One region of the Clostridium ljungdahlii DSM 13528 genome, then DNA from elsewhere that is predicted to be linked to it. Evidence: riboswitches for the same ligand, from Rfam matches in the RefSeq annotation. Region 1 holds a riboswitch; the other holds the start of a gene.
The links. A riboswitch is a leader RNA that binds a small molecule or an ion and turns the genes downstream of it on or off. The one in region 1 is predicted to bind thiamine pyrophosphate.
Positions count from the first base shown of each region.

Region 1 (5,927 bases):
CTAGTTATTAAAATAGGAGTGTAGTAATCAAGTGCAGGATCTAAATCTTTGACAGGTATAAAATTTAAGTCCACACCTTTTAATTTTGCTTCAACTCCAGTCCATCCCTGGTAGATCCATGCAAAATCAACATTTTTCTTCGTAGATGCAAAGAAATCATCAGTTCCCATATTTACAATCTTAAGTTTACTAAAATCTGCTCCATTTTTCTCCATAACAGCTTTGATTACAGCTTCTTCTGAAGGTGAACCCCATCCTCCGTAAACTTTTCCTTCAAAGTCCTTTACACTTTTTATATTTTTGCTTTTAGGTGACGCAAAACCTGAAGTGTTGTGCTGTATTATTGTAGCAATAGACTTTATAGGAAGTGGATCCTTGTTTGTAACTGCATAGGTTACATCTTCCTGATAGCTTACACCAAAATCTCCTTTGCCTGCAGCTACAAGATTTGTCACATTGCCTTGTGAAGGTTGAACTATCTTCACATCCAGTCCTTCCTCCTTATAATATCCTTTATCTAGTGCTACATATAATCCTGTATGATCTGTGTTCGGAGTCCAGTCAAGTATTACTGTAGTTTTATCTAAAGAAGCAGCTTGCTGTTTCTTTTCATCCGTTCCACATCCCCCAAATAACAAACTTATAATAAATATAGTTACCGACAAAAATATAATTTTATTTTTTTTCATATTCGTCTCCTCTATTTCCAATGTATTATTTTTTTACCTATGAAATCTATAATATAAATTATTATAATGCTTACAATAACAATGACTAAAATTGAAGCAAAAACCTTGTCCAATTGATAGGCATTTTTTGCCCTTACCATGTATACCCCAATGCCATTATCTCCTCCAAGCCACTCACCTATAATTGCAGACATTATCATATAAGTTGCTGCTATTTTTAAGCCTGAAAAAAAATTCACCATGGCATAAGGAAGTTTTAGATGATAAAATGTCTGTAACTTTGAGGCCTTCATAGTGCTAAATAAGTTTATATAATCTCTGTCTACTTTCTCAAAGCCATCTACGAGACTTACAACTATCGGAAAAAAGCATACCATTACCACTACTATTATTTTAGGAAGTACCCCAAACCCAAACCATATTATAAACAAAGGTGCAATTGCTATAGTTGGAATAGTTTGAGATATTAGTAAAATAGGATATATTGACTTTCTCACAATTTCAAAACTATCCATTATTATAGCTAATATAAAGGAAAATATTATAGATATAAAAAAACCTATAAAAGACTCGTACAATGTGGTTCCCGTATTTTCCATTATATTTTGAAAATCTGATACAAGAGTTTTTAAAATATCCAGCGGAGAAGGAATAATATACTGAGGAACATGGGCTAAGTTTATTGTTAACTGCCATATAATCACAACTATTATTATTGTAGCTATAGGATATATTTTACTTTGAATGTTTTTTGTTTTTTCCATATATAAGCACCTTCAGTCTATAATTTTAATTTATTAAAATTGTCATAAATTTTTTCTCTAACTTCTTCAAACTGGAGATTCTTTATTAAAGAAATTTTTCTTACAATATTTATAACTTCAGATGGATATCCATATTTTTTATTTATCCATTCAAGTGAATTAGGGCCATCAGTTTCTGTTAAAATTCTGCCTAGAGGAAGAATTTTTACTATCTCATCTGTAAGTTTAGAATATCCTATATCAACACTTATTGTAAAATAGCACCCATACTCCAAAAGCTTTTTCAATATATTCAAATCTCCACTATACCAATGAATTATAGGTGTTCTTAAATCATATTTTCTTATGTAATCCAATACCTCCTTTTCTGCTCCTTTAGTATGAATATTTGTTATTTTGTCATATTTCTTAGCTTTACCTAAAAAGTATTCAAATACTAGATTCATATAAGGATATTTTTCTTTCTCCAAAACCCAATAGTAGTCAAGTCCTATTTCTCCAATAATTTTACATTCCTTTACATAATCATCGAACTTATCTAAATCCTTGTAGTTTTTATGCGCCTCCCAGGGATGTATTCCAAAACATGGAGTTATATTTTTATTATATTCACTTAATTTTTTTGTAAATATATAACTCTCTAAATCCATAGAACATCCCAAAGTTTTGATATTACTGTGATTTATACTATCAATTGCATTACTTAAATTGTCTTTATAAAAATCCATATGATTATGCGCATCTACAAACATTTTATTCTCTCCCTATACTTTAACAAAAATAAAAAGCACTATTATAAAAACAGTGCTTTGAATCCAATATTAAAGTAGCTTTCCTACGTCGGCGTTACCCGAATCAGGTTCAAAGGGTTAAAGTTTTCACTTTTCTCAGCACAAATGGCACCCCTGGCACTATAAATAATTTTAGATTAATTACATTTTTATACTAACACTTATCCAAATAAATGTAAATATATTATTTGTTCTTGTCCAAATTTAGTTTTTTAATTAAATTATGTCTCAAAATATAATCTGAATAACCAAGCTGATTCAATATGTAATCTTCTTCTTTTTCAAGTTTATCACTTTTAGAAATTTTATTTCCCGTATTTACATCATAATAAATATCATCTTGTGAAGAATAATAACAATCTTTATCTATAAAAGAACCATTTCTAAATGTAACTCTTTCGCTCTCAGGATTAAAGAGGTCTTTACCAAGCATGTCTTCTTCCTTAAGTTTAAATAAATTGCATACCGTAGGATATATGTCCATCTGACCCCCATAAACATGGTTTACTCCTTTCACAGATTCATCAGGGAAATGAATAAACATAGGAACCTTTTGAAGCTTTTCCCACTCTAAATCAGATTTGGAACCCGTCTTCAAAAAGTTAAAAAGCTGATCTTGTTTATCTTTAGGTATTGCATAATGATCTCCATATAGTACAACTATTGAATTTTTTAAAGTACCATTTTTGTCTAGTTCATCTAAGAACATTCCAAGCTGTTCATCTGTATAATGTATTGCCTTCATGTAATTTCCAATAAGACTTCCTTTATAATCTCCTACATCAAAGTCCCCATATTTATTTACATCATCATAAGGGAAATGACTTGTTAGAGTTATTAAAAAAGCATAGTATGGGCTTTTCATATTTTTTAACTTCTCCACAGATTGAGTTAAAAAAGATTTATCACTTAAACCAAGTCCTATAGACTCATTTTGCTTATAACTTTTTTCGCCATAAAAATTATCAAAACCAAATTTTCTATACATTACATTTCTATTCCAAAAGCTTTCCCTGAATCCGTGTAAAGCTGCAGTGTAATAACCTTTATTCTTAAAATTTTTCGGCATTGCATTGTATTCATTGCCAGAGTAAAGCAAATAAGCTGCACCTGCTGATGCAGGATAAAGTGAATTGTTTGTCATAAATTCCGCATCAGAAGTTCCTCCAGCTGCCACCTGATAGTAAAAATTATCAAAATATTCCGAACGCGATATCCATCTATTTAAATTCGGGGTTATCTCCTTTCCATTTACAGAAGAATTTATAACAAATCCTTGAAGTGCTTCTACCTGTATCATTATCAAGTTTTTACCTTGTCCGATTCCATTTAAATTTTCATGACTGGACTTGCTTTTATCTATAAAATACTCTATAGCCTGAAACTTGTCCTTAGACACGGGAGTTAGTCTATTTATATTAGCAAAAACACAATTATAAATATCCAGGCAGTGATAATTTACTGTACCCAATTTTTTTGCTATATACACTTTATTATACATAGTTGTAAGAAGTCTTGGTTGTTCTTTTGATAAAGCATAAAAGCTTTTGAAATCAATAAAAATACCTACTAAAATAAATACTAAAAACATTGATACTCTAACTTTTGTAGAAAGCTTCCTATTTTGGCTTGTCAAATACCTATTTATAAAAGGAATTATAAATACAATATCAAAAAGATATAAAAAATCTTTAAAGTCCAGTAAATTAGCCACGCTAGATTTTACTGCATTTAATTGAAATCCGCTTATCAAGACAGATACAGATATGATATCTTTAAAATATTTATAATAGATTAGGTCACTAACTATGAATATACTTATAATGCAATTACATATATACAAAAATCTAGCACGACCTCTGGTTTTAAAAATGCAGGCAATGGATACCAATACAAATACTGAAGCTAATGCTGGAATAAATGAGCTTTTAAATGAACTCATATGTTTTCCATATACTAATATTTTAAACATTACTACAGTTACAAAAAAAATTACATCTATAAAATTTGTAAAAAAAGACTTAATTTTATCCATATTACTTTCCCCCTATGGACATTTGTAATCCTAAAATTAATGAAACTAATATGTATAATTATAAAACAATATGTTAACAAAATGAAAGTATTTTTTCGTACCTATTTACATAAATGCCATAGTGTAGCATAATATATTTATTACGAAGAAGTTAAAAGAATTAGGAGGTTGTATATTTAATGGGAGAAAAAGAAGATAACATAGAAGATAATATAGAAGAACTCTCAGTAAATGAAGAAGACAAAAAACAATTTTTGGAAGAACTTAAAAATAAAAATTTAGAAGAAGAGAAAAAACTTGAAGAGCTTAAAAATAAAAAATTAGAAGAACAAAAAAAGCTTGAGGAAGAAAAAGCAAGATTTGAAGAAGAGCAGAAAAAGAAGGAATTAGAAGAACAAAATAAACAAGTAAAGCATATTGAAGAACAACACACTAATGAAGAAGCCTCAGCCACAACTGAACCTAGTGAGGATAAGTCAAGTAAGAAAAAGGGAACTTTGATGCAGAATTTCAAAATTTCTTTCATAGACACAGCTGTATCAGCTGTAGTTTCAATAGCAGCTCTATATTTATTTGACTTGCTATTAAGACTTATATTTGGATACTATGTGTCGGATATGAAGGGAGTATTTATTATACTATTTGTAGTAATACTAATTCTATATCCTATTATAATGAGAAGTTCCAAATTAAATAAAACATTAGGTGAAAAGTTCGCCAAAACAACATCCATAGAAAGGAAAGATTAAAAGTTGAAAAAAGGCAGCGAATATGAATTTTTCATAGAAGAACTACAATTTCCAGCTATAGGAATAGCAAAAAAAGATGATATGGACGTACTTATAAAAAATACTGTTCCAGGTCAAAAGGTAAAAGCTAGAATTACAAAGAAAACAAAACACTATTTAGAAGCAAAAGTTACAGAAATACTTGAAAATGTAAATTATGCAGTAGATCCGTTTTGTCCTCATTTTAATTTATGCGGTGGATGTACCTCTCAGTTTATACCTTATGACAAGCAATTAGAACTAAAAGAAAAACAAGTCCTAGATCTATTTGAAAAGGCATCCATTTGTGACTTTGAATTTCTAGGCATAGAAAAAAGTCCTGAAAAAACCGGATATAGGAATAAGATGGAATTTTCCTTTGGTGATGAGCAAAGGGGAGGACAACTCACCCTTGGAATGCATATAAAAGGAAGATCTTTTGGCGTTGTAAATGTAGATAATTGCAACCTAGTAGATGCAGATTTTACACTTATTTTAGATAAAGTTGTGACTTATTTCAGGGAAAAAAATTTACCATATTATAAAATAAAAAACCACGAGGGGTATCTAAGAAATTTAGTATTGAGAAAAGGCAGAAATACTGGAGAAATACTTATAAATATTGTGACAACTTCTCAAATACAATTTGATTTAGATGGGTTTAATAAATTATTGCAAGTTCTCAACTATAAGGGCACTTTAGTTGGGATACTTCATACTGTAAACGACAATCTATCAGACATGGTAAAAGCAGATAACGTAGAAATACTATATGGTAGAGATTATATTATGGAAGAAATTTTAGGATTGAAGTTTAAAATATCTCCTGAATCTTTCTTTCAGACTAATTCAAGAGGTACGGAAAAACTATATGCTATGAT
Region 1 is NC_014328.1:966,766-972,692, reverse strand. It holds gene CLJU_RS04340 (ABC transporter substrate-binding protein) at 1-689, opposite strand, end outside; gene CLJU_RS04335 (ABC transporter permease) at 701-1,453, opposite strand; gene CLJU_RS04330 (TatD family hydrolase) at 1,471-2,205, opposite strand; TPP riboswitch at 2,269-2,370, opposite strand; gene CLJU_RS04325 (LTA synthase family protein) at 2,429-4,279, opposite strand; gene CLJU_RS04320 (hypothetical protein) at 4,459-5,028, shown strand; gene rlmD (23S rRNA (uracil(1939)-C(5))-methyltransferase RlmD) at 5,032-5,927, shown strand, end outside.

Region 2 (5,927 bases), 1.8 Mb from region 1:
GAAAATAAAATAGAAAAACCTCTCATACAAATGAAAATTTTTAAGAACAACGTATTTTCTTTAAGCTTATTTTGTGCATTTATATCATTTGTTTGTCTAAATGCTTCAATAATTATAATACCTTTTTATCTTCAAGATGCAATGAAACTAAACTCTAGTATAACAGGTCTTATAATGATGATACAGCCACTGGTCATGGCTGTGATTTCTCCGTTTTCAGGAAACTTGTCAGACAAAATAGGATCTAAGCTTTTAAGTTTTTTAGGACTTTTGCTTATGAGTATAAGTTTTATATTTCTATCATTTTTAAATCAATATTCTTCTATCACAAAGATTATAATTTATATTGTGGTATTAGGTTTAGGACAATCCTTGTTTCAACCTTCAAATAATTCACTCATAATGTCAACAGTTCCTAAAAATGAACTAGGAATAGCTGGCAGTGTCAATTCTCTTGTGAGGAACTTAGGACAAATTATAGGAATTATACTTTCCACAAGCCTCCTATATAGTTTTATGAGCATTAAGATAGGTTATCGTATAACAGACTATGTTACAGGAAGAGATGATATTTTCGTATATGGGATGAAATATGTATATATTGTTCTAACTATTGTATGTGCCTTCGGAGCACTGCTCACTGCTTTTAGAATGCATAATAAGAAAAGCATACAAACAAATCAGTCACCTGCAGATATACATGGCAAAAATTTCTAAAAGTTATCTCTTATATAAGATATTATTTCAAAGCATTTTAAACAATATTTACAGCAGTAAAAGCAATAAAAAATGTAAAATTCTAAACTATAATGTGATGTGAACTTAGAATTAGAAAAGGGAAGTGAAATAAATTTGGTTACTATAACTAGAATAACATATGATGATTTAAATGACTTATCAAATTTATATGAGGAACTTTTAGGTAAAAAAACAAATTTGCAAAAATTCAAGGATAAGTTTACATTAATTAATTCAAACAAAAACTATATATTAATTGGAGCAAAAGATAGTGATAATACTTTAGTTGGCTCATTATTAGGTATTATTTGCCAGGACCTTGGCGGCGAATGTAAGCCCTTTATGGTCGTTGAAAATGTAATTGTAAAAAATAATTGTAGACGAATGGGAATCGGAAAGACTCTAATGACTTTTATTGAAAGCTTTGCCAGGAAAAAAGACTGCTATTTTACCATGTTAGTATCAGCTTTCAAGAGAAAAGACGCTCATAAATTTTATGAATCAATTGGATATAACAATGATGTGGTTAAAGGATTTAAAAAGTATCTATAATAGAATAAAAAAAATTTGCATACATGGAAGACATATGGTATGATTTTCATAAAAAGGGAGCATGCTTAAGCATGCTGAGAGGAAGTATATGCTTCGACCTATAACTTGATTCGGATAATGCCGACGTAAGGAAATATTTAATTTATGCTGTTTTTGTATGTTTTATGAGTGTAGATGGAATGTGCCTTACAAGGTATGTTCCATTTTTTATATTTAAAAAGCAGTGGGGGAGCGCCCGGGGCTTTATAATAAAAATACAACTAAATAGCGAGGGAACTTGTGTTTCAAGGTGAGAGGAAGCTTTTGAGCTTCGACCGACCAATATGATTTGTCATATAGGGAATTGCTATTTGGTTACTCTAAAATTATGCCTACAATAATGATGTTTATTTCCTATGTGATAAATTTAGAAAATAAATATTATTATGGAGGTACTTTATTATGGAAAGAAACTCAAAACTATTAAAAAAACTTATGCTGGCAATGATGGTGGCAATGGGAGTTGTCATTTCGCCAATTCTTCGTATAGAAGGAATGTGTCCTATGTCTTCTGTTATAAATATTACATGTGCAGTTTTTTTTGGACCTTGGTATGCGCTGCTTTGTGCTGTTTGTATTGGAATTATAAGAATGTTTCTTATGGGAATTCCACCTTTAGCTTTGACAGGTGCTGTTTTCGGAGCTTTTTTAGCAGGATTTTTATATAGAATATCTAAGAATACTTTGATTTTTGCAGTTTTAGGTGAAGTTATCGGAACAGGTATTATAGGCGCTGTTGTCTCATCGCCTATTATGACATATTTCTGGGGCAAAAAAGGCCTTTCACTTATGTTTTATATTCCTTTATTCTTTACTGCTACAATTATTGGTGGAACAATTGCCTTTATTTTTTTAGGAACATTAAGCAAAAATGGAATGCTTATAAAGATTCAGAAAGACTTGGGGGTAAAAGTCTATGACAAATCAACAGACACTGATAAACAACCTATTGCAAATAAAACGCAATGTTAAAATAAAAAAACCTCTTATTCATTATATTACAAATCCAATTTCAATAAATGATTGTGCAAATGCAATGCTTGCTATTGGGGCAAAACCTATTATGGCCGAGCATCCTCTAGAAGTTTCTGAAATTACATCTGCTTCTAACGCACTTGGAGTTAACCTTGGAAATATAACCGATGTTAGAATGAAATCCATGTTGATTTCAGGCAAAACGGCTTTTAAAGAAAGAATTCCCCAAGTAATTGATCTTGTTGGTGTTGGCTGCAGTAAATTGAGGTTTAATTATGCAAAGAAATTTATTTCTCAGTGTCATCCAGACGTCATCAAAGGTAATTTATCTGAAATAAGAGCACTTTGTGGTATAGAAAGCAATGCAAAAGGAATAGATGCAGGGGAATGTGATAAGATAACAGAGGATAACTTTGATGAAAATATAGAAATTGTAAAAAAACTATCCCTTAGAACAAATTCTGTTATTGCAGCTACTGGTGCAGTAGATGTAATAACTAACGGCAGCAAAACATATTTAATAAAAAACGGTTGTGAAATGCTTTCAATGGTAACAGGTACAGGGTGTATGGTTACTGCACTTATAGCAAGTTATATTTCTTCCTTAGATATATTTGGTGCTACTATTTTAGCTGTATCACTTATGGGAATATGCGGAGAACTTTCTCATCATGTTACCGGTATAGGAAGTTTTAGAACTAATCTTATAGATAACTTATTTACAATTTCTGATAACACTATAATAAATAAAATAAAGTGTGAATTAAAATAAAAAAGCTTTAATAATTGGGTAACATACCTAAACCAAGTACGTTATCCCTATTCTACCGGCATATAGTTATAAACAGCTGACTCCCTGGTATCTTTACAATCACTGCTGTATAACGTCAGCACAGGAAACTCAACAATTTTATGCGCCTGGGAAATGAATGTAATTAACGGTATTTCATTTTTCATAAAGCTCTTTAAATTTTTACTTTCTGAAGTAGTATACCAGGCATGCTTATGAGAAGGTATAGTAAATACTTGCATGTCTTTCGGTATTTGTTCTGCTTTTGAAACTTGTACCCCTACTATAAACGAAAAGCTTAATTTGTGAATTAAAGTTTTAGGCTTTTCATATTGAGGAAGACTGTCTATTCCATTTATTGTATAAATATCACCGGGATTTATCACATTACTAATTTCATCAATTCTTTTTCTAAAATTCTCAATTAGTTTAGGTGTTTTGCCAGGGGGAATAATTTTTTTATATTCACAGCCAACAAAAGTCATTTCAGGTAAAGTAATTATCCCCATATTATTTTCAATTTCATTAGCACTAACCTTAGAATTCTCTGTGTACACCTTTTTCATTTTGCAATTAACTGATGAAAGATTTTCTTGAAATTTTTTGTACTTTGAACTGAGTACCTTTAAATCTTCATCTATTAATTTAAGTAAATCGTTCATATATTTTATATTATCCTTAGAACTTGTATAACTTACAAACTGCTCTAACAATTTCAAATCAGTTTCAGTTAGTTCAGCATCATACAAGTTATCTACATAATTTTGAATGTCTTCTTCATTCATTGAATAAAAATCTTTATCTCTGTTTTTAATTATTTCTTCAAGCAAATTCCAATCAATTTCATCTAATTCCATGTTTTCTAATATTTCTTTATTAACTTTTAACTCATGACTGTCGTCAAGTGTTTTAACAAGATGAATCCAGGCATTTTCCTTTTCTCTACTGTCAATTGGCTCATCAAGGTAATTTGAATACTTCAAACAAATATATCTACCAAAAAATCCAGGAAAGATGCGTATCAGCTCTCTTTTCATATACCCTTCTTTTTCCCTTTCACTCATGTCAAGGCTTCTTTTTAGCAGCATCATGTCATCAGTAACTTTGCCTATATCGGAACTTGGAAAACTAATGTCATTTATGCACAGCTGGAAAATTTCCTTCGATCTTTCCATATTTAAAATTTGTGCCTTTATCTTATTTAAATGTTCTGTAAATATCTTTTCCATTTCTTTAGGGTTCACTAATATTTCTTTAATCTTTTTTACTGGTATATCAAAGTTTCTTAAAACAGAGATTTGCTTTAATTTTTCAATATCTTTTTTAGTATAATCCCTATAGTTATTTTCCTTATTTACTGAAGGACTAATAAGTCCATTTTCCTCATAATAGTTTATGGCTTTTTTTGTAAGAGATGTGATCTCCATAACTTCACTTATCTTCATTAAAAATTCCCCCTTAGATACTATTCATAGTATAAACCAGTACCCAAGGCATCAGTCAATAATCAATTTTTCATACATTCAAAATAGAATCCAGGCCATCAGGCATGGACAATGCTCAAATAATATAATTTAATTCTTGGCACGGGTAATTAAAAACTGTAATAAATTTTCCTTCAATAAAACCTATACTCTGATACAATTTTCGTGCAGCTATACCTTTTACATCACCTTCACGGTAAGTTATCACTTTTAAATTTGTACCTTTAGGGAACAAATCAAACATATGCTGTATTAAATTTGTCGCAATTCCCTTCTTTCTGTGCCTTGGATGAATTGCAAGAAATGCAAGTTCACAATTCTTCCTTGAAAATATTAGTTCCCCTACTAATTCTCCTTTATCATTTTTTGCAATTAATGCCTCTTGATTCAAAATACTTTGGTGCAGCACATTTTTATATTCTTTTAAATCTAGTCCAGGAAAGCTTTCTTTAACAAGCTCCAGCAAATCTATCCAACTCTGAAAATCGCAGTTATCTGCATAATCTACTTTCACAACCTTCACCTCTATTTCGATACTTAATTTTTCTATAATAATAAGTTTGTAAATCTTTCATGCCTATATTCTTATATCAAAATTGTGCTAAATTTCAGCAATACAATTCTTGCTTTATACCGCCAATACAATTATTATAATACAAGTACCTGCTACTAATAAGCACAAAATTTTTAAAGTGGTGATAAAAAGTGAAAAAATCAAAAGTTGAAAGAATAAATTTTTACAGCAATATACTTCGTAAAGAAATGGCTGTATCAGTATATTTGCCTGAAAGCCATAATGACTCAGCTCCCCTGCCTGTATTATATTTTCTACATGGAAGAAGTGGAAATGAAAATATACTTCTTGATCTGGGTATAGATACTAAAGCCGATGAAATGATAAATAGCAGAAAAATAAAACCTATGATAATTGTATCTCCAAGATATGAAAACAGCCGCTGCTTGAATTCATCCTTAATCTGTAAAGAAGTACCTGATCCCGGGAATATCAATAGAATTATAAATCTTGGAATGTATGAAGATTATTTTATAAAAGAAATAATACCTCTAGCAGATAAAACCTTCAATACCATAAAAGATAGAAAAGGAAGATATATAGGTGGAATATCTGCCGGTGGTTATGCAGCCCTTCACAATGCCCTGAGACATCAATCTATGTTTTCAAAAGTTGGAGGACATATGCCTGCTTTAGAACTGAAACTTGAAGATGAAGACAAACCATATTTTAAAGACATGGATATATGGGAAAAATATGATCCCATACATATTGCCAGAAACAGTAGTATTTCTTCCCATATTGATGTATATCTTGACGCTGGAAATAAGGACGA
Region 2 is NC_014328.1:3,820,779-3,826,705, forward strand. It holds gene CLJU_RS17260 (MFS transporter) at 1-717, shown strand, start outside; gene CLJU_RS17265 (GNAT family N-acetyltransferase) at 853-1,290, shown strand; TPP riboswitch at 1,334-1,439, shown strand; gene thiW (energy coupling factor transporter S component ThiW) at 1,732-2,301, shown strand; gene thiM (hydroxyethylthiazole kinase) at 2,279-3,076, shown strand; gene CLJU_RS21460 (MerR family transcriptional regulator) at 3,124-4,539, opposite strand; gene CLJU_RS17285 (GNAT family N-acetyltransferase) at 4,655-5,092, opposite strand; gene CLJU_RS17290 (alpha/beta hydrolase) at 5,284-5,927, shown strand, end outside.
Region 2: it holds a riboswitch for thiamine pyrophosphate, as region 1 does, so the genes downstream of both, thiW (energy coupling factor transporter S component ThiW) here and CLJU_RS04330 (TatD family hydrolase) in region 1, are expected to answer to the same signal.